5 linked regions of the Methanolobus zinderi genome follow. The main gene of each other region encodes a partner of the protein of the gene in region 2 in a complex. Links are inferred from orthologs where the notes say so. Each region holds a gene or a part of one and is shown on either strand. Other genes may lie near its edges. The genes, in order: HWN40_RS03455, HWN40_RS04260, HWN40_RS11630, rpoB and HWN40_RS03460.

Region 1 (2,981 bases), 170 kb from region 2 along the record:
TCTGATATAAATAAAATACAAAACAAATAAATATAAATAGTCAGATAGCTTTACAGGATGCAGATGTCAGCAAAGACCAAGGTTCCCACAAGGTATTTATACCATGGATTCCTTTTGTCACCGCTACACCGAAGAAAGGACGTGCAGTACCTCCAGCAAAAACCACACAAACCACAATGGGCTCGTAGCTCAGTCAGGCAGAGCGTCTGGCTTTTAACCAGACGGCCTAGGGTTCAAATCCCTACGAGCCCGCCACTTTTTGCGAGGAGTGTTCACGTTCACATTTTTGAGGGAGGAGAATAAGTGAGAAAGTTTAGCCTGCTCGACCATGAGTTAATCCCGAAACATGAGATCATGTCGGAAGAAGATTTAAAAACTGTTTTAAAAATGTACAATATCGGGAAAGAACAGCTTCCAAAGATCAAAGTTGATGACCCTGTAATCCAGGAGATAGGAGCACAGGCAGGGGAAGTTGTAAAGATTACCCGAAACAGCCAGACCGCCGGGGAAGCGTATTATTATCGACTTGTCATTGCTTGAGATCATAGATGCATTTCACAAGCGCACAAGGACATTTCACCATGTTTTTTTCATTATACCATTAATTGCATAAAGAGGGTGCTATCATAGCGTTAAGTAAAGGACAGATTGCGAACTCATTTTTCACGAAAGATAAGATCGTGCAACATCACATCGATTCCTACAACAAGTTTCTGGAGAGCGGGCTTCAGAAAATAATCGATGAACAGAAAATAATTGAGACGGACCTTGAAGATACATATATCAAGCTGGGCAAGATCAGGGTAGAGAACCCTATTGTAAAAGAGGCTGACGGAGCCATCGAAAGACTCTATCCGAACGAAGCCAGGCTCAGGAACCTCTCATATTCCGCTCCGCTTTACCTACAGATGAGTGTGGTCGAAGGTGAAGAGGAAAAGGAACCACAGAAAGCAAAGATCGGACAGCTCCCGGTTATGATAAAGTCCAATATCTGTAACCTGCAGGACATTACAGATGAAGAGATGGTCAAGTTCGGAGAAGACCCCCTTGACCCCGGAGGATATTTCATCGTTAACGGAACCGAGCGTGTGGTCATGACGCTCGAGGACCTTGCTCCGAACAAGATCCTCACCGAATTCGGAGAAAGATACGGTGACACCATAGAGGTTGCAAAGGTATTCTCCCAGAGGAGAGGATACAGAGCACTTGTTGTTGTGGAAAGAGGAAGAAAGTCACTGCTGGAGGTATCATTCCCGTCCATATCAGGACGTGTCAATTTTATCACACTCATGAGGGCGCTCGGTGTTGAGACTGACGAGGATCTGGTAAAGATCGTATCCACCGACCCCGAGATCATGAAGTTCATGTTCGAGAACCTTGAAGAGGCAGAAGTCGATACCATGGAGGAAGCCATGGAGAAGATAGGTTCCCGTGTGGCCTCCGGACAGGCAAGGGACTACCAGATAAAGCGTGCCAATTACGTGATCGACAGATATCTCCTGCCACACCTTGGAAACGAACCCGTGAACAGAGTGGCAAAGGCGAATTTCCTGGGAAGGATGGCCGAGTCATGTTTCGAACTTGCCCTTGGAAAGAGGACAGAGGATGACAAGGACCACTATTCCAACAAGAGACTGAAGCTCACAGGAGACCTGATGGAGGATCTTTTCAGGGTTGCTTTCAACAGACTTTCCCGTGATGTAAAGTATCAGCTTGAAAGAGCAAATATGAGAAACCGTGAGCTAAATGTTATCACCCTTGTAAGGGCAGATGTGCTTACTGACAGATTACAGCACCCGCTTGCAACCGGAAATTGGGTAGGTGGCAGGACAGGTGTGTCACAGCTTCTTGACAGGACCGACTACATTTCAACACTGTCACACCTGAGGCGTGTAATCTCCCCGCTCTCAAGGGCACAGCCACACTTCGAGGCCCGTGACCTGCACCCGACACAATGGGGAAGGCTATGTCCCTCGGAAACCCCTGAAGGTCCTAACTGTGGACTGGTCAAGAACTTTGCGCAGATGGTGGAGCTTTCCACAGGTACCGATGATGACAGAGTCATTAAGAACATATTATATGATCTGAGCGTCGTACCGACCAAACTGCATTCCACAAGTATGAAGCTGCCGGGCTACGACGGGGAACTTGAAGACTACATTGAAGAACTTGACAATATCCAGCCTGCGGAACAAGAAGAGGAAAAAAGTTCAGAACCGCTGGGGTATGCGAACTATTCAGATACACTCGATGACAGTATAGGAGGCAATGTCGATGAATGAGGCTAAAGTGTTCCTTAACGGAGAACTTGTGGGAACACACACAGATCCTGTAGAACTGGTGGAAAGCATCAGGAAGCAGCGCAGAGAAGGGCTGATCTCCAGCCAGATCAACGTGACCCTGTATGAGGATATTCACGAGGTGATAATCAACTCGGACATGGGTCGTGCAAGAAGGCCTCTTATCGTTGTCGAGGACGGGAAGTCACTTGTAAGCCAGGAAGAACAGGAACAGATCGCTCTTGGAGAACTGACTTTTGATGAGCTTCTCAGCGAAGGTAAGATCGAGTATCTGGATTCCGAGGAAGAAGAAAATGCATTCATTGGCCTCTATGGAGAAGATGTCACTGAAAACCATACCCATCTGGAGATAAACCCCGGCCTGATGCTGGGAATATGTACCGGGATGGTACCTTATCCAGAACACAATGCATCACCACGTAACACAATGGGTGCTGCGATGGTAAAGCAGTGTATCGGTGTGTCCACATCCAACACTAAGCTCAGACCGGACACCCGTGCACACCTTCTGCACTATCCACAGAAGGCAATGGTAAGGACACAGACATGTGAGGCTATTCATTTTGACGAAAGACCTGCAGGACAGAACTTTGTCGTTGCAGTCATGTCCTACGAAGGACACAACATTGAGGATGCACTGGTCTTCAACAAGGGTTCCATTGAGAGAGGTCTTGGAAGAAG
Region 2 (4,600 bases):
CACAGCATATGGCACTTTGTCCGTAAACAACTGCGTGCTCACCGAACAGGTAAACTTTTCCGGGTGCAGAACACGTTATCATATTAACTCCAGATCCATCCGCATATCTTATTCAACCACCAGTGCTGCATATCCCACAACCTGTGAATAATCTCCGCTTACATCTCCGCTGTTTGCATACTTTAGCAGGTCTATTTTTTCTGCTCCGAATTCTTTTGATGCAGTAAGCATGGCTGCGATGGGTCCGAAACCACAGGCTGTGATATTCCTCTCTTCACGTCTTCTGTAAAATTCCGGTATATCTCCCTTTATTATGGAATCTATCAGGTAGTGGTCGTTATCATCTGCCACCTGTGCAGGCTGGTAATGTGTGAAATCGCTGGATGCGATGAAGACGGTTTTCTTACCGCTTGCCTTTGCAGCACGTGCGACCTCCTGTCCTACCTCCACGGCGGTTTCCTCATCCTGAAGTCCCATGCAGATTGGTAGTATCTTAAAACCTTCTCCGAATCTGTACTGGAGAAAAGGTAGCTGTACTTCTATGGAATGTTCATACCTGTGTGCCAGCTCGTCATAGTCCATGATAGTTCCGGCGAGGAGTTTTCCCATTTCCTGGTCGGCTTCTATTTTTCCGAACGGAGTTGACCAGCTTTCCTGTGAAAGAGCGATGGCAGATCCGTATCCCGTATGATTGGGACCGAAGAATACGTAAGTGTCCGCTTTCGGAAGTGCTGCATATGCATGTGCTGCAACTTCTCCCGAATAGATATATCCGGCATGGGGAATCACAGCACCTGTGATGTCCCTTTCCCGGATCTCTACATTCCTAAAGCATCTGCTAAGTTCTTTCTTAAGACTCTTCTGATTCGACGGATAAAACTGGCCGGCAACTGTTGTCTGTCTCATACTACTGTTCACCCCTACTGGGATATACGGGTTTTTTATATTTGTAGTATGCCTGTACAGCTAAACGGCAGGCTCAGACGCCTGCTTCGAAACTCTCAAGATCGTAGTTGAATACTGAATTGTTTGACTCTGAAACTTCTCTTGCAAGCAACCAGTACACAAGTGAAAGTGCCTTCCTACCTTTGTTGTTTGTAGGGATGACAAAATCGACAAAGGATGTCATGTTGTTAGTGTCACAGAGTGCCACTACAGGTATTCCGATATCGTTTGCCTCTTTAATGACCTGTGCGTCACCGGTCGGGTCGGTAACAATAACCACATCAGGTTCGAAGAAGTTCTCTACCGTAGGGTTTGTGAGTGTACCGGGGATGAACCTTCCGACCATTGACTTTGCTCCGATAGCCTTTGCGAACATCTTTGCAGGGAACTGTCCGTACTGCCTTGCAGATACCACAAGTATCCTTGCAGGGTCATATTCGGAAAGGAAGTTTGAAGCTAACTTGATCCTCTCGTCTGTAGCCTGGATGTCAAGTACATAGAGGCCGTCGGTTCTGACACGGTATACGAACTTCATCATATTCTCGGTCTTCTGCTGAGTACCGATATGTACTCCGGCTGCAAGATATTCATCGATCGGGACAAGTGATGTGGTCTTCTCTGCTTCCCCTGCTTCTTTTGCCTCGGTGGTTGCGGTTGTTTCTTCACTCTCTACTTCTGTATTAGTATCTTCAGTAATTTTGATATCTTCATTTGTATCCATACTATCACCTTATGAATAATCTCTTTTAACAGTAATCGGGATTATGTCAAGTTCAAACTCTTTTCTTGCAAGATAAAGGGAATTTGTATTTTGATCATCGATTAGCACTGGTGCTCCCATTGAAATCTGTAATGACCTGGCTCCAATGATCCTTGCTTTTTCATACCTTGTATAGTGTTCTGTGTTCAATCGATCACCTAACGTACAATTCCGTAACAATAATAACTAAAATAAGTCGACCATAGTCACTATCAGCATCAAAACAGTCTCTTGTAATCAACCCTGCTATGGTCTTAATTAATTTGAATGATTTTTATTCGGAATCCCTCCGAATGTGGTTTCATGACTTGCTGCAGGCTCCCCAGTGTTTACCTTAAAAGGTATGGGACCGCTGAGATTTGAACTCAGGTACCGGCGTGATCCGCATGATATCTTCATGTCCCGAACGCCGAAGGATGGTCCAGGCTACCCTACGGTCCCTTTACTGGTATGGAGCCAGCGTGTCTACAAGTTCGACATGTGAAAGGATCATCCTTCGGCAGCAATATCTTGTGACCCCGAGGTCATCAAGAACATTGCCGGGATTTTCTCCTTCCTGAACACGTCTTTTGTATTCTTCCCAACAGTTTGAAATTACCTTTCCGCAGGTAAAACACCGGACTGGAATCATTTCTTAAAGCTCACCTGTAAGATTTCTGATACTTGGAACGTGCACCAGGTCCGCCGAACTTCTTGGTTTCCTTCTGTCTGGAATCGTTTACCAGCAGGTTACGGTCGTACTCCATGTAGGTGTCACGGATCTCAGTGTCATTTGTCCAATCTACTATGCCTCTTGCAATAGCGGTTCTGATAGCATTTGCCTGACCCATGATTCCGCCGCCGCTTACAGTGACATCGATATCCAGGGTGGATGCAGTCTCTCCTGCGACCATGACTGCTTCGTCTATCTTCTGCTTGGCAAACTCAGGATCGTATATCTCAAGAGGTTTCTTGTTAATGCGCACTTTTCCTGTTCCTTTTTTAACAGTTGCGCGTGCAATTGCTGTCTTCTTTTTACCGGATGTAGTTACAATTTTAGTCGACATTTCTTATCTCCTCAGAATTTGGAACCCAGTTTTTTGCTGACTCTTCCAAGGGTTATGTACTTGTTTGAGCTCAGACGGTTCATGTCTGCTTCCGGAACAGTGGTCATTTCCCTATCCTTGAATTCCTCAGGGACACCCATATAGATCTTAAGGCGTGCCATTGCATCCTTTCCTCTTGAACGTTTGTAAGGAAGCATTCCCCTGACAGTTCTTTTAAGTATTCTGTCTGGCTTTCTTGGGAAATACGGTCCAAATTCGCGACTTCCGATCTTCAACATCTCGTCGTATTCTTTTATGGTACTGAGCTTGGAACCTGATATTACTGCTTTGTCAGCATTTATAATGTCTATCTCTTCGCCATCAAGCAATCTTTTAGCAACAGTACTTGCAAGCCTTCCCATAATGAGTCCGTCTGCATCAATTATTGTCATTCTGATCACCTTCACTGCAAAATCCTTATGCCGGATCCCTTTGGATTCTCTTCAAGGATCTGTTCGATCGTCAAACACTTTCCGCCAAGGTCGGTGATCTTTTCCCTTGCTGTTGCGCTAAAGCCCAGTGCAACAACGTTTGCTGCCTTAGCGATGGCTCCTGAACCCAGGACCTTACCAGGTATAAGAACAGTTTCATTCTCGTTTGCATACCTGTTTATTTTGCTAAGATTGACTTCAGCATAGTTCTGCCTTGGTTTTTCAAGCCTGCTTGCCACATCCTTCCAGATGAGCACATCATTATCACGGGATACCTGTTTGAGATTCTCAATCAACTTTGGTATCCTTGGATTTGTCTTTCTAACTATTTTAACATATGTTTTCTTGCTCATAATGTTCCTCCGCAAGATTATTCTCACTCACGCATTAAACGCGTTCGAACATCCGTAAGGTGCCAGTAAAGTAAGAACATGTAATCTATCATGGATAGATTCGTGACTCTGAATAACATTACTAGTACATAAAGCTTATGTATTCAGTCATTATCCATGAACTTGTCATAGACCTTCTGATATATGCCCTCGATATCGCAGCCCTTTTCCTTTGCAAGGATAAGTGCCGCGATCTCAATATCAACCAGGTCACCGAAGCGTTCCTGAAGGGTATTTATTCCGGCGATGGTTTCCTTTTCACTCTTACCGCTCTTTGCTGAGATCATGGTAATGAGTTCCTCTATCGGGCTCTTCTCGGCAAAGACATTCCCCGATGGCCTGAAACCATGCGGTATCTCTATCTTATCAACTGCAAAAGAAGGTATGAGCCTGTCTCCCTCAAGCCGCAGGAGCCGGGAACTGATGGCCTTGTCCCGTACCTTTGATGCAAGATCCGGAGCCATCCACTTCAGATCAAAGGAGAGAGCAAACTCGAAATCCTTTATTGAAAGGGAGGAAGTTGCTTTTTTCTTGAATGGGCTCGCAACAACCAGTTTAAGTTCATCCATTTATGATCCGCGTCTTAGCTCATCGATGATCGTATCCGCAAGCCTGCCACATTCCGTGCGTTTCTGTCCGTCTATATGGTTTATCTGAAGGACCAGTAACTCATTCTCAAGGATTGCGCGCACCAGGTAGATGTCGCCTCTGAAAGGGACTCTGTTATATTTGCCATCCAGGTAACTATAATTCAGAGATATCCTGAAATCGATGATTCCTTCATTTTCGATGGTCCCGATGATCTCATCAACATTTTCGTAGCTCAGAGGGGCGAAGTCTATACCGTTGGTCACGATCTCCACACGGATTTCCCTTTTGGCCTGTATCCTGTGCCCTCGCTGGGACACGGATTCGGTGACAAACATTCCGAATTTGCCATCCATATTCGCCATGACCTTTGTAAAAAAGGGTAGATCCGAGTGATAG
Region 3 (4,721 bases), 1.5 Mb from region 2 along the record:
TGTAGCCCTGCTGGACAGGGTTGATATTATGTTTCATTTCGGGCATGCTCAGCTTGATGACAATACACTTTCAGGCAAGGTCTATTTCATTGAAACACGCTCCAGTGCAGCCATTAGTGAGGTTGTTGAGAATGCCATTTCTGAACTAAGAGGACAGAAAATAGGTCTTATCACCACCGTCCAGCATGTACATAAACTGGAGGACGCCTGCAGGATACTGGAAGCCGATGGTAAGGAATGTGTGATAGGTACAGGTGACAGCAAGATAGCATATCCCGGGCAGGTGCTCGGATGTAATTTCTCTGCGGCCCGCAGTGAGGAATGTGACGAATATCTTTACATCGGAAGCGGAGAATTCCACCCTCTTGGAGTTTCACTTTCAACAGGAAAGAGAGTGCTTGTGGCGGATCCGTTTGTCAATGAGATACGTGAGGTCGATCCATCGAGGATACTCAAGCAGAGAAGTGTCGTGATAGCAAAATCCCTGGATGTTAATGTTTTCGGGATAGTTGTATCCTCAAAGCCGGGACAGGAAAGGCTGGAGCTGGCCGGGAGACTGAAAGATATTGCGTTAAAGCATGGAAAGCAGGCCCATATATTGTCCATGGACCTTGTGACACCAGACCAGCTTCTGCAGTTTAAGGTGGACGCCTTTGTGAATACCGCCTGCCCGAGACTTGCGATCGATGAAGTTGGCAGGTTCCATGCTCCCATGCTCACCCCGCAGGAGTTTGAGATTGTACTTGGCGAGAGGGAATGGGATAATCCTGTCTTTGATGAGATAACGGGTGAGTGAGTGAAACAGCGCAGACTTGAGATATTGCTTGAACAGGTGGAGGGCTTTGATTCTCCCAGTGCCGCCCTTGAACAGTACCCCACTCCTGCGGTGCTTGCGGCTGAGCTTCTGCATTTTGCCTATATGCAGGGTGACCTGGAAGATACGGTCTTTGATCTTGGGTGCGGGACCGGGATACTTGCCATCGGGGCCAAACTGCTTGGGGCTGAAAAGGTGGTCGGTTTCGATCTTGATAATAAGGCTCTTGAGATCGCCAGGAAGAATGCTGAAAAGATGGGTGTGGATGTTGAGTTTTTGCATTGTGAAATCTCCGAGGTGCAGGGGCATGCGCATACCACTGTAATGAACCCCCCTTTTGGTGCACAGGCAAAGGGTAATGACCGACCGTTCCTTTTAAGTGCATTGAAGACCAGTGATGTGGTATACTCGATACACAATTGTGGGAGCCATGATTTTATCGAAAAGTTCATAGGAGATGCCAGAATAAGTGACTGGTATACTACGGGGTTTCCACTGAAGAGAACGTTCAAATTCCATAAAAAAGATGTAGAAAGGATTAATGTAGAAGTATATCGTATTATGCGATAAATCCTTAAAGTAAAATGCAGTTTTACTTGAATGAACTATATTCTCAAATTTTGAATCAGATCTCAATACCATAAAGATTTATACGAATTTCAGTTTTATAAGAGGGATTTTAATTAGGATAAGAAATAGAAGAAAAACTTCCCGCAGAAAGATCAAGTCCTCCGGTTCAGGAGATGAAAAGGGCGGTGAAGTTGACAAATCTGCTGAAGCTTCTCAGTCTCCGGATGAGTCTGTAAAGAAGGAAAAGGTCACTGCAAAAGGCTCAGAGAAACAGTCAAAAAAGAGCGATACGTCAAAGAAGCAGCCGGAGAACGTATCCAGGGAAGAAGATAATATGAGCGAAGAAGAAAAACAGTTTGTAATGCCCGGTGACCTTATCGGTACGACTGAAGAGTTCACAGCCGGAGAAGGAACATATGTGGATGTAGGAGACATTCACTCTATCAGCACGGGATATGTGAACATTGACAGAAAATCAAGGACAATCTCCGTAGTTCCTAAAACAAAGACTCCTCCTGAGCTATGTGAGGGCGATATAGTAATTGGCGGTATCACCAACTTGCGCGATTCTGTGGTTCTGGTAGATATAGGCGGGATCAAGGGCAAAGGAGAGCGTGAGTTCCAGATGGATGGCCTTGCAGCGATCCATGTTTCAAATGTGAGGGATTCCTATGTCAAGAACCTTTCACAGGAATTCTCCATGTCCGATATTGTCAAGGCAAAGGTCATTAATACCCAGAACATGAGGCTTACCACATCCGAGAAATCACTTGGTGTTATGAAGGCTTACTGCTCAAGATGCAGGAGCGAGCTTCAGATGGACGGTAAAAGACTCAAATGTCCTTCATGCGGACGCACCGAAAAGAGAAAAGTGTCCTCCGACTACGGAACCGGCATTTTCTGATATTACAAATAATCTGTTTCAGGTGAGAAAAAGATGGAATTAAAGATCATTGACAAGACTGATGACGAGATGCATCTTGAGATAAAGGGAGAGACACATACCCTTCTTAACATGCTCAAATCAGTTCTCCTTGATGACGAGAGGGTTCAGATAGCAACTTACGATATGAAGCATGTATCTATCAGTGATCCTGTACTGTTTGTTAAAACAGATGGTGCTGACCCCATAGACGTCGTGAAGGATGCTCTGAAAGAACTTATTTCCCAGTGTGACGAGTTCGTTTCGGTTTTTACCACTGCAGTTAATGCATAAGTTCAAAAAGACACCTTAAGTGTTCCTTCCTGATAATACGGGAAGGTTTTATTTTTCTATTGTTTTATAAGCCAATGTTTGCGGTAATTTTATACCTTAAGGCATGGCCTAATATTCGATAAATGCAATATTGATCAGAGGAGGTACAATGAAGGTAATTGCTTTTAACGGAAGTCCCAGAAAGGAAGGGAATACTTCCATGCTGGTGAATTATGTTTTTGAAGAGCTCGAGAAGGAAGGGATCGAGACCGAGATGATAAATCTCACAGGCGAGAAACTGCGGGGATGTACGGCCTGCATGAAATGTTTCGAGACCCAGGACAGGAAATGCATATTCGATGATGATCCTGTGAACGGATGGATAGCTAAAATGGATGAAGCTGATGGCATCATACTCGCATCGCCTACTTATTTTTCAGATGTCACAACCGAGATGAAGGCCCTGATAGACAGGGCAGGTTTTGTGTCCAAGGCAAACGGGGATCTTCTTGCCAGAAAGACAGGAGCTGCTGTTGTGGCGGTACGCAGGGCGGGTTCGATCCATGTATACGATACGCTGAACCATTTCTTCGGGATCAGCCAGATGGTGGTTCCGGGATCGAGTTACTGGAACATGGGGCTTGGTCTTGCTGAGGGTGATGTTGCCGGCGATGAGGAAGGAATTCAGACCATGCGCAATCTTGGAAAGAATATGGCGTGGCTTATGCAGAAGCTATACGGATAGTTTTTAACGAATGCTCTTAATTATTAATTAGTAGTATGTGTCTGGAATACCGGACGAACAACAGGAAATCGGTGAACATATGGTACTTGATGATGCAGCACTTCAGAAATTCAGTTTTATCCCACGTGGAATGAAGGACGCGATAAATATCGATCCTCTCCAGACAGGCGGCAAGCTTACGGAAGATGCAAAACGTACACTTCTTGAATGGGGAGACGGCTATTCTGTCTGTGACTATTGTGGCGGAGTGCTGGACCTGATCAAGAAGCCTCCTATCGAGGAGTTCGTGCACAGCGTTCTCCCGGAGTTCTTGAACACGGATGAGGTGAGAGTCACCCACGGAGCAAGGGAGTCAAAGTTTGCTGTTATGCACTCCATGGCTGAGAAGGGTGACTACATTGTGCTGGATGAGCTTGCGCATTACTCTTCATTCGTTGCTGCCCAGAGGGCGGGACTCAATATCAGGACCGTTCCACATAGTGGCAGCCCGGACTATAAGACCGATGTGGAAGCATATGCAACTGTTATCGAGGAAATTACCCGGGAGACCGGTAAAGCCCCTGCACTTGCACAGGTGACCTATCCTGATGGCAGCTACGGAAACCTTGCGGATGTAAACAGGATATCCGATCTCTGCCACAGGTATGATGTACCCCTGATGGTCAACGGTGCATATTCTGTGGGAAGGATGCCCATTGATGCAAAGAAGATGGGTGCTGACTTTATTGTGGGAAGCGGACACAAATCTATGGCTGCTTCCGGTCCTGTGGGTCTGCTCGGTGTGAAAGAGGATTATGCTGATATAGTCTTCAGGAAGTCTCCCACCCACAAGAACAAGGAAGTAGAACTTCTGGGATGTACCGTGAGGGGCGCTCCTATCATGACCATGATGGCCTCGTTCCCGCACGTTGTGGAGCGTACAAGGAACTGGTATGATGAGGTTGCCGATGCACGCTGGTTCTCTTCAAGGTTGGAGGATCTTGGTATCATGCAGATGGGCGATAAGCCCCATGACCATGACCTGATGTTCTTTAAGGCTCCGGTGCTCTATGATATCTCACAGACCGCCAAGAAGGGACGTTATTTCCTGTACAGAGAATTAAAACAGAGGAATATCCACGGCATTAAATCCGGTCTTACGAAATACTTCAAGCTCAGCACTTTCCAGGTGGGTAGAGAAAACTTAAAATATGTTGCAGACTCCTTTGAGGAAATCATTGACAAGTATCAGAAGAAGGAGTAAGGCCCTTCTGATTACTGGCAATAAAATTTGAATGCCTTTTAGCCACGCAAAAAGTAATCAGATAATGCCCGACAAGAAGTCACCCCGAACAACACAAGCTGACGAAGCGTTAAACAAGTATAAAGATAAGGCAAGGACGTTCAGCAAGGATTTC
Region 4 (2,999 bases), 170 kb from region 2 along the record:
AACAGACTTTCCCGTGATGTAAAGTATCAGCTTGAAAGAGCAAATATGAGAAACCGTGAGCTAAATGTTATCACCCTTGTAAGGGCAGATGTGCTTACTGACAGATTACAGCACCCGCTTGCAACCGGAAATTGGGTAGGTGGCAGGACAGGTGTGTCACAGCTTCTTGACAGGACCGACTACATTTCAACACTGTCACACCTGAGGCGTGTAATCTCCCCGCTCTCAAGGGCACAGCCACACTTCGAGGCCCGTGACCTGCACCCGACACAATGGGGAAGGCTATGTCCCTCGGAAACCCCTGAAGGTCCTAACTGTGGACTGGTCAAGAACTTTGCGCAGATGGTGGAGCTTTCCACAGGTACCGATGATGACAGAGTCATTAAGAACATATTATATGATCTGAGCGTCGTACCGACCAAACTGCATTCCACAAGTATGAAGCTGCCGGGCTACGACGGGGAACTTGAAGACTACATTGAAGAACTTGACAATATCCAGCCTGCGGAACAAGAAGAGGAAAAAAGTTCAGAACCGCTGGGGTATGCGAACTATTCAGATACACTCGATGACAGTATAGGAGGCAATGTCGATGAATGAGGCTAAAGTGTTCCTTAACGGAGAACTTGTGGGAACACACACAGATCCTGTAGAACTGGTGGAAAGCATCAGGAAGCAGCGCAGAGAAGGGCTGATCTCCAGCCAGATCAACGTGACCCTGTATGAGGATATTCACGAGGTGATAATCAACTCGGACATGGGTCGTGCAAGAAGGCCTCTTATCGTTGTCGAGGACGGGAAGTCACTTGTAAGCCAGGAAGAACAGGAACAGATCGCTCTTGGAGAACTGACTTTTGATGAGCTTCTCAGCGAAGGTAAGATCGAGTATCTGGATTCCGAGGAAGAAGAAAATGCATTCATTGGCCTCTATGGAGAAGATGTCACTGAAAACCATACCCATCTGGAGATAAACCCCGGCCTGATGCTGGGAATATGTACCGGGATGGTACCTTATCCAGAACACAATGCATCACCACGTAACACAATGGGTGCTGCGATGGTAAAGCAGTGTATCGGTGTGTCCACATCCAACACTAAGCTCAGACCGGACACCCGTGCACACCTTCTGCACTATCCACAGAAGGCAATGGTAAGGACACAGACATGTGAGGCTATTCATTTTGACGAAAGACCTGCAGGACAGAACTTTGTCGTTGCAGTCATGTCCTACGAAGGACACAACATTGAGGATGCACTGGTCTTCAACAAGGGTTCCATTGAGAGAGGTCTTGGAAGAAGCCACTTCCTGAGGACATTTGAGGGTGAGGAAAGAAGATACCCCGGTGGACAGGAAGACAAGTTCGAGATCCCCGACTCTGAGTTCAGAGGTGCACGAAGCCCCGAAGCCTATGCAAACCTCGATGTCGACGGTCTCGTAAACCCCGAAACAGTCGTCGGACCAAATGATGTGCTTATCGGAAAGACAAGTCCCCCGCGTTTCCTTGAGGAACAGTCGGACTTCGGTATCACCGTAGAGCAGCGCAGGGAAAGTGCAATTACCATGCGTTCCAACGAGAAGGGTATCGTCGATACCGTACTGCTCACAGAATCCATCAACGGTACCAGACTTGCAAAAGTAAAGATAAGAGACCAGAGAATTCCTGAGATCGGCGACAAGTTCGCATCCAGACACGGACAGAAAGGAGTCATCGGACTTATCGTACCATATAATGACATGCCGTTCACTGAGAAAGGAATGGTTCCTGATCTTGTAATCAATCCACACGCAATCCCTTCACGTATGACCGTGGGTCACGTGCTTGAGATGATCGGTGGCAAGGTCGGTTCCATGGAAGGAAGACGTATCAACGCAACAGCATTCTCAGGAGAGTATGAGGATGACCTGCGTGCAGGACTCAGGGAACAGGGATTCGCACACACAGGCAAGGAAGTATTCTTTGACGGAGTGACCGGAAAGAAGATCCAGGCCGATGTGTTTGTAGGAGTTATCCTTTACCAGAAACTGCACCACATGGTTGCATCAAAGATGCACGCAAGGTCCCGTGGTCCGGTACAGGTGCTTACACGCCAGCCAACCGAAGGACGTGCCCGTGAAGGAGGTCTGCGTTTCGGAGAAATGGAGCGTGATGTGCTTATCGGCCATGGTGCTGCAATGACATTGAAGGAAAGATTACTGGATGAATCGGACAAGGTGGTTGAGCTTGTATGCGGCCACTGTGGAATGATCGCCACGTTCGACAGGAAGAGGAATGTAAGATATTGTTCGAACTGTGGTGCTGAGACTGATATCCATCCGGTGGAAATGAGCTATGCATTCAAATTACTACTCGATGAGATCAAGTCCCTTGGTGTGGCTCCCAGGCTGCAGCTCGAGGACGCGGTGTGAGGTGATATGAAATGAAAGATCTGCCATCAATTCCAAAAAGAGTCGGTGCTATCAAATTCGGTTTGTTATCACCTCGCGAAGTAAGGAAAATGAGTGTCACATCCATCATCACTGCAGATACCTATGATGATGACGGATATCCAATTGACATGGGACTCATGGACCTCAGGCTTGGAGTCATTGACCCGGGTCTTAAATGTAAGACGTGCGGAAGCCGTGCAGGCGAGTGTCCGGGTCACTTCGGACATATCGAGCTTGTTGCTCCTGTGATCCACGTGGGATTCAACAAGACCATCCGTAAGAGCCTGCGTTCCATCTGCCACAACTGTAGCAGACTGCTTCTGGAAGCCGGCAAGAAGGATGAATTCCTTGCACAGCTGGACAATTCCAGGGAAATGGGACATCTTCCGGACGACATCGTGAACGAGGTATTCAAGGAAGCCCGCAAGACAAAGGTCTGCCCTTACTGTTCTGCTGAGCAGAAGGAGATTAAGTTCGAGAAACCCAGTGATTATATAGAGGACGGGCACAAGCTGACCCCGACCGAGATAAGGGACAGGTTCGAGAACATCCCGGACGAGGATGTAAAGGT
Region 5 (4,523 bases), 170 kb from region 2 along the record:
AATGACACTGTTCAGAGGGTATGCGGATGATATGCCATTGCAGGACTGGCTTGAGAATCACATATGGCCTGCGGAGGCGAAGGTAAGCGACGAGGATATCTATATTGGTACACAGCTTGCCTGCCTGGAGATGATAAGGTCCGGTACAACAGCTTTTGCTGACATGTATATCCATATGGACAAAGTTGCGCAGGCTGTAGATGAATCCGGAATAAGAGCAGCACTTTCCTACGGCATGATAGACTTTGGAGATAAAGAGAAGGCGGATGTCGAGCTTGAAGAGGGCAGCCGCTTTGTAAGGGAATGGAACGGAAAGGCAGACGGCAGAATTACCACAATGTACGGACCTCATGCACCCAACACATGTTCCAGGGACTTCCTGATAAGGGTCAAGGAGCAGGCCGTAAAGGACAATGTCAGGATACATATCCATGTCCTGGAAACAGAGGCCGAGTTAAACTATATGAAAGAGCAATTCGGAGTCTGTTCGATACATTTCCTCAAGGATATCGATTTCTGGGGAGATGACGTGCTTGCAGCACACTGCATATGGCTTTCCGACGGCGACATCAAGATACTTGCAGAACACGGAGTGAATATCTCACACAACGTGACAAGTAACATGAAACTTGCCTCAGGCATAGCCCCTGTTGCAAAACTGCTTGCTGTTGGTGCCAATGTCTCTCTCGGAACCGACGGATGTGCTTCCAATAATAATCTTGACATGTTCGAGGAAATGAAGACCGCAGCACTTCTCCAGAAGGTAAGCATTATGGACCCAACGGTCCTTCCTGCACGCCAGGTCCTTGAAATGGCGACCGTGAACGGTGCAAAGGCACTTGGTATAAAGAGCGGCATGATCAAAGAAGAGTACAATGCAGACCTGATTATCGTCGACATGAACAAGCCACATCTTACACCCGCATATGATATTGCATCACATATGGTATATGCCGCAAACGGTAGGGATGTGAAGACCACCATCGTAAACGGAAAGATCCTGATGGAGAATTATGAGGTCAGATGTCTCGATGAGCAGAGTATCATTGAGAAGATGAAGAAGACTTCAAAGGATCTGGTCTCAAGAATTAACTCTTAAATATAATATGAGTGAGTATAAGCAGCAATAATTTCAGAATATCCAGATTATCAGAGGCGATACTAAATGAGTAATAAAGAAATGATTGAGTCCGGAAACCAGAAGATAGAGTGGGCTCGCAATCACATGCCGGTCCTTGCAGCGGTGAGGAAGCAGTTCGAGAAGGAAAAACCACTTGAAGGTCACAGGGTCGCAATGGCACTGCATGTGGAAGCTAAGACTGCAGTACTTGTGGAGACACTGGCAGCAGGTGGTGCGGAAGTTGCGATCACCGGATGCAACCCCCTGAGTACGCAGGACGACGTATCACTTGCCCTTGATACCAGGGAGTGCATTGATTGTCATGCAAGCTATGACTGTTCCACCGAGGATTACTACGAGGCCATAGACAAGGTACTTGATTTTGAACCTGACATCACGATCGACGATGGTGCAGACCTTATCTTCAAGATGCACACCGAGCGTCCTGAGATGCTTGCAACAATACTCGGAGGGTGCGAGGAAACCACCACAGGTATCCACAGACTAAAAGCAATGGAAAGGGAAGGCGCACTGAAGATGCCTGTAATTGCTGTCAACGATGCCATGACAAAGTTCCTCTTTGACAACCGCTACGGTACGGGACAGTCATCATGGGATGGCATCATGAGGACCACAAACCTGCTTATTGCCGGAAAGAACGCTGTTATCGGCGGATATGGCTGGTGTGGAAAAGGTGCAGCACTGCGTGCCAGAGGGCTCGGTGCAAACGTAATTGTTACCGAGATCGATCCTATCAGGGCTCTTGAGGCCCGCATGGACGGGAACGAGGTCATGCCTATGAAAGAGGCTGCAAAGATAGGAGACATATTCCTCACCACAACGGGCAACCGTGATATCCTCTCAAGGGAACACTTTGAGGTGATCAAGGACGGTGCAATACTTGCCAACTCAGGTCACTTCAATGTGGAGATCAATCTTGAGGATCTTGAGGACATGGCACGATCGGTACGTACTGTCAGGAAGAATATCAAAGAATATGACCTTGGTGACAGGAAGGTCAACGTGCTTGCAGAGGGCAGGCTTGTAAACCTCGCTGCAGGCGACGGACATCCTGCGGAGGTTATGGATATGAGCTTTGCAAACCAGGCACTATGTGTCAGATACATTGCAGAGAATACACTTGTTGACGGTGTCCATGCCGTCCCCCATGAGCTTGATGTCAGCGTAGCCGAGATGAAACTCGAATCAATGGGAATCAGCCTTGATAAACTTTCATCGGAACAGGATGAATACATGAGCAGCTGGTCATGCGGCACATAAGCCGCATACATTCTCTTTTTTACTCATAATCAGATCGAATAAGTATGAGTATCACTGCCATGTCTTTTTCTGACCATCAGCCTTAACTAAGGTAAACGTTAAGTAGGAGCGCGGTTGTAGCAATTGAGAAAGAGAATTCCTGTCAACTGTATAAAAAGCCTGACTAATCATATATATACATTATGAGATTTAATTATTTATTCTGATATAAATAAAATACAAAACAAATAAATATAAATAGTCAGATAGCTTTACAGGATGCAGATGTCAGCAAAGACCAAGGTTCCCACAAGGTATTTATACCATGGATTCCTTTTGTCACCGCTACACCGAAGAAAGGACGTGCAGTACCTCCAGCAAAAACCACACAAACCACAATGGGCTCGTAGCTCAGTCAGGCAGAGCGTCTGGCTTTTAACCAGACGGCCTAGGGTTCAAATCCCTACGAGCCCGCCACTTTTTGCGAGGAGTGTTCACGTTCACATTTTTGAGGGAGGAGAATAAGTGAGAAAGTTTAGCCTGCTCGACCATGAGTTAATCCCGAAACATGAGATCATGTCGGAAGAAGATTTAAAAACTGTTTTAAAAATGTACAATATCGGGAAAGAACAGCTTCCAAAGATCAAAGTTGATGACCCTGTAATCCAGGAGATAGGAGCACAGGCAGGGGAAGTTGTAAAGATTACCCGAAACAGCCAGACCGCCGGGGAAGCGTATTATTATCGACTTGTCATTGCTTGAGATCATAGATGCATTTCACAAGCGCACAAGGACATTTCACCATGTTTTTTTCATTATACCATTAATTGCATAAAGAGGGTGCTATCATAGCGTTAAGTAAAGGACAGATTGCGAACTCATTTTTCACGAAAGATAAGATCGTGCAACATCACATCGATTCCTACAACAAGTTTCTGGAGAGCGGGCTTCAGAAAATAATCGATGAACAGAAAATAATTGAGACGGACCTTGAAGATACATATATCAAGCTGGGCAAGATCAGGGTAGAGAACCCTATTGTAAAAGAGGCTGACGGAGCCATCGAAAGACTCTATCCGAACGAAGCCAGGCTCAGGAACCTCTCATATTCCGCTCCGCTTTACCTACAGATGAGTGTGGTCGAAGGTGAAGAGGAAAAGGAACCACAGAAAGCAAAGATCGGACAGCTCCCGGTTATGATAAAGTCCAATATCTGTAACCTGCAGGACATTACAGATGAAGAGATGGTCAAGTTCGGAGAAGACCCCCTTGACCCCGGAGGATATTTCATCGTTAACGGAACCGAGCGTGTGGTCATGACGCTCGAGGACCTTGCTCCGAACAAGATCCTCACCGAATTCGGAGAAAGATACGGTGACACCATAGAGGTTGCAAAGGTATTCTCCCAGAGGAGAGGATACAGAGCACTTGTTGTTGTGGAAAGAGGAAGAAAGTCACTGCTGGAGGTATCATTCCCGTCCATATCAGGACGTGTCAATTTTATCACACTCATGAGGGCGCTCGGTGTTGAGACTGACGAGGATCTGGTAAAGATCGTATCCACCGACCCCGAGATCATGAAGTTCATGTTCGAGAACCTTGAAGAGGCAGAAGTCGATACCATGGAGGAAGCCATGGAGAAGATAGGTTCCCGTGTGGCCTCCGGACAGGCAAGGGACTACCAGATAAAGCGTGCCAATTACGTGATCGACAGATATCTCCTGCCACACCTTGGAAACGAACCCGTGAACAGAGTGGCAAAGGCGAATTTCCTGGGAAGGATGGCCGAGTCATGTTTCGAACTTGCCCTTGGAAAGAGGACAGAGGATGACAAGGACCACTATTCCAACAAGAGACTGAAGCTCACAGGAGACCTGATGGAGGATCTTTTCAGGGTTGCTTTCAACAGACTTTCCCGTGATGTAAAGTATCAGCTTGAAAGAGCAAATATGAGAAACCGTGAGCTAAATGTTATCACCCTTGTAAGGGCAGATGTGCTTACTGACAGATTACAGCACCCGCTTGCAACCGGAAATTGGGTAGGTGGCAGGACAGGTGTGTCACAGCTTCTTGACAGGACCGACTACATTTCAACACTGTCACACCTGAGGCGTGTAATCTCCCCGCTCTCAAGGGCACAGCC

The links.
Region 1: HWN40_RS04260 (region 2) and HWN40_RS03455 share a complex: the UniProt entries of both Methanocaldococcus jannaschii proteins name them as parts of the RNA polymerase complex. The link is inferred for Methanolobus zinderi from one-to-one orthologs.
Region 3: HWN40_RS04260 (region 2) and HWN40_RS11630 share a complex: the UniProt entries of both Methanocaldococcus jannaschii proteins name them as parts of the RNA polymerase complex. The link is inferred for Methanolobus zinderi from one-to-one orthologs.
Region 4: HWN40_RS04260 (region 2) and rpoB share a complex: the UniProt entries of both Methanocaldococcus jannaschii proteins name them as parts of the RNA polymerase complex. The link is inferred for Methanolobus zinderi from one-to-one orthologs.
Region 5: HWN40_RS04260 (region 2) and HWN40_RS03460 share a complex: the UniProt entries of both Methanocaldococcus jannaschii proteins name them as parts of the RNA polymerase complex. The link is inferred for Methanolobus zinderi from one-to-one orthologs.

What each region holds. Positions count from the first base shown.
Region 1 is NZ_CP058215.1:677,135-680,115, reverse strand. It holds HWN40_RS03455 (DNA-directed RNA polymerase subunit B''), read left to right. Parts: upstream 1-680; coding sequence 681-2,282; downstream 2,283-2,981. Other genes in the region: rpoB (DNA-directed RNA polymerase subunit B), read left to right, coding at 2,275-2,981; HWN40_RS03460 (DNA-directed RNA polymerase subunit H), read left to right, coding at 304-540. UniProt on the Methanocaldococcus jannaschii protein: DNA-dependent RNA polymerase (RNAP) catalyzes the transcription of DNA into RNA using the four ribonucleoside triphosphates as substrates. The Rpo2 subunit (Rpo2N and Rpo2C in this organism) is implicated in DNA promoter recognition and in nucleotide binding.
Region 2 is NZ_CP058215.1:848,579-853,178, forward strand. Bases 743-3,474 are described here. They hold HWN40_RS04260 (DNA-directed RNA polymerase subunit N), read right to left. Parts: upstream 2,337-3,474; coding sequence 2,148-2,336; downstream 743-2,147. Other genes in these bases: HWN40_RS04240 (MEMO1 family protein), read right to left, coding at 743-906; rpsB (30S ribosomal protein S2), read right to left, coding at 980-1,666; HWN40_RS04250 (DNA-directed RNA polymerase subunit K), read right to left, coding at 1,676-1,855; HWN40_RS04265 (30S ribosomal protein S9), read right to left, coding at 2,347-2,751; HWN40_RS04270 (50S ribosomal protein L13), read right to left, coding at 2,763-3,182. In the rest of the region: HWN40_RS04235 (mevalonate kinase), read right to left, coding at 1-82; more of HWN40_RS04240, read right to left, coding at 109-742; more of HWN40_RS04275, read right to left, coding at 3,475-3,574; HWN40_RS04280 (DUF2240 family protein), read right to left, coding at 3,718-4,182; HWN40_RS04285 (hypothetical protein), read right to left, coding at 4,183-4,600. UniProt on the Methanocaldococcus jannaschii protein: DNA-dependent RNA polymerase (RNAP) catalyzes the transcription of DNA into RNA using the four ribonucleoside triphosphates as substrates.
Region 3 is NZ_CP058215.1:2,367,754-2,372,474, reverse strand. What follows is about bases 1,108-3,960. They hold HWN40_RS11630 (DNA-directed RNA polymerase subunit L), read left to right. Parts: upstream 1,108-2,321; coding sequence 2,322-2,600; downstream 2,601-3,960. Other genes in these bases: pscS (O-phospho-L-seryl-tRNA:Cys-tRNA synthase), read left to right, coding at 3,404-3,960; HWN40_RS11625 (flavodoxin family protein), read left to right, coding at 2,749-3,324; HWN40_RS11635 (exosome complex RNA-binding protein Csl4), read left to right, coding at 1,719-2,288; HWN40_RS11640 (METTL5 family protein), read left to right, coding at 1,108-1,384. Outside these bases: diphthamide biosynthesis enzyme Dph2, read left to right, coding at 1-796; more of HWN40_RS11640, read left to right, coding at 797-1,107; more of pscS, read left to right, coding at 3,961-4,567; HWN40_RS11615 (mechanosensitive ion channel domain-containing protein), read left to right, coding at 4,632-4,721. UniProt on the Methanocaldococcus jannaschii protein: DNA-dependent RNA polymerase (RNAP) catalyzes the transcription of DNA into RNA using the four ribonucleoside triphosphates as substrates.
Region 4 is NZ_CP058215.1:675,435-678,433, reverse strand. It holds rpoB (DNA-directed RNA polymerase subunit B), read left to right. Parts: upstream 1-592; coding sequence 593-2,407; downstream 2,408-2,999. Other genes in the region: HWN40_RS03445 (DNA-directed RNA polymerase subunit A'), read left to right, coding at 2,419-2,999; HWN40_RS03455 (DNA-directed RNA polymerase subunit B''), read left to right, coding at 1-600. UniProt on the Methanocaldococcus jannaschii protein: DNA-dependent RNA polymerase (RNAP) catalyzes the transcription of DNA into RNA using the four ribonucleoside triphosphates as substrates. The Rpo2 subunit (Rpo2N and Rpo2C in this organism) is implicated in DNA promoter recognition and in nucleotide binding.
Region 5 is NZ_CP058215.1:678,195-682,717, reverse strand. What follows is about bases 1,869-4,523. They hold HWN40_RS03460 (DNA-directed RNA polymerase subunit H), read left to right. Parts: upstream 1,869-2,905; coding sequence 2,906-3,142; downstream 3,143-4,523. Other genes in these bases: HWN40_RS03455 (DNA-directed RNA polymerase subunit B''), read left to right, coding at 3,283-4,523; HWN40_RS03470 (adenosylhomocysteinase), read left to right, coding at 1,869-2,401. In the rest of the region: HWN40_RS03475 (amidohydrolase family protein), read left to right, coding at 1-1,099; more of HWN40_RS03470, read left to right, coding at 1,166-1,868. UniProt on the Methanocaldococcus jannaschii protein: DNA-dependent RNA polymerase (RNAP) catalyzes the transcription of DNA into RNA using the four ribonucleoside triphosphates as substrates.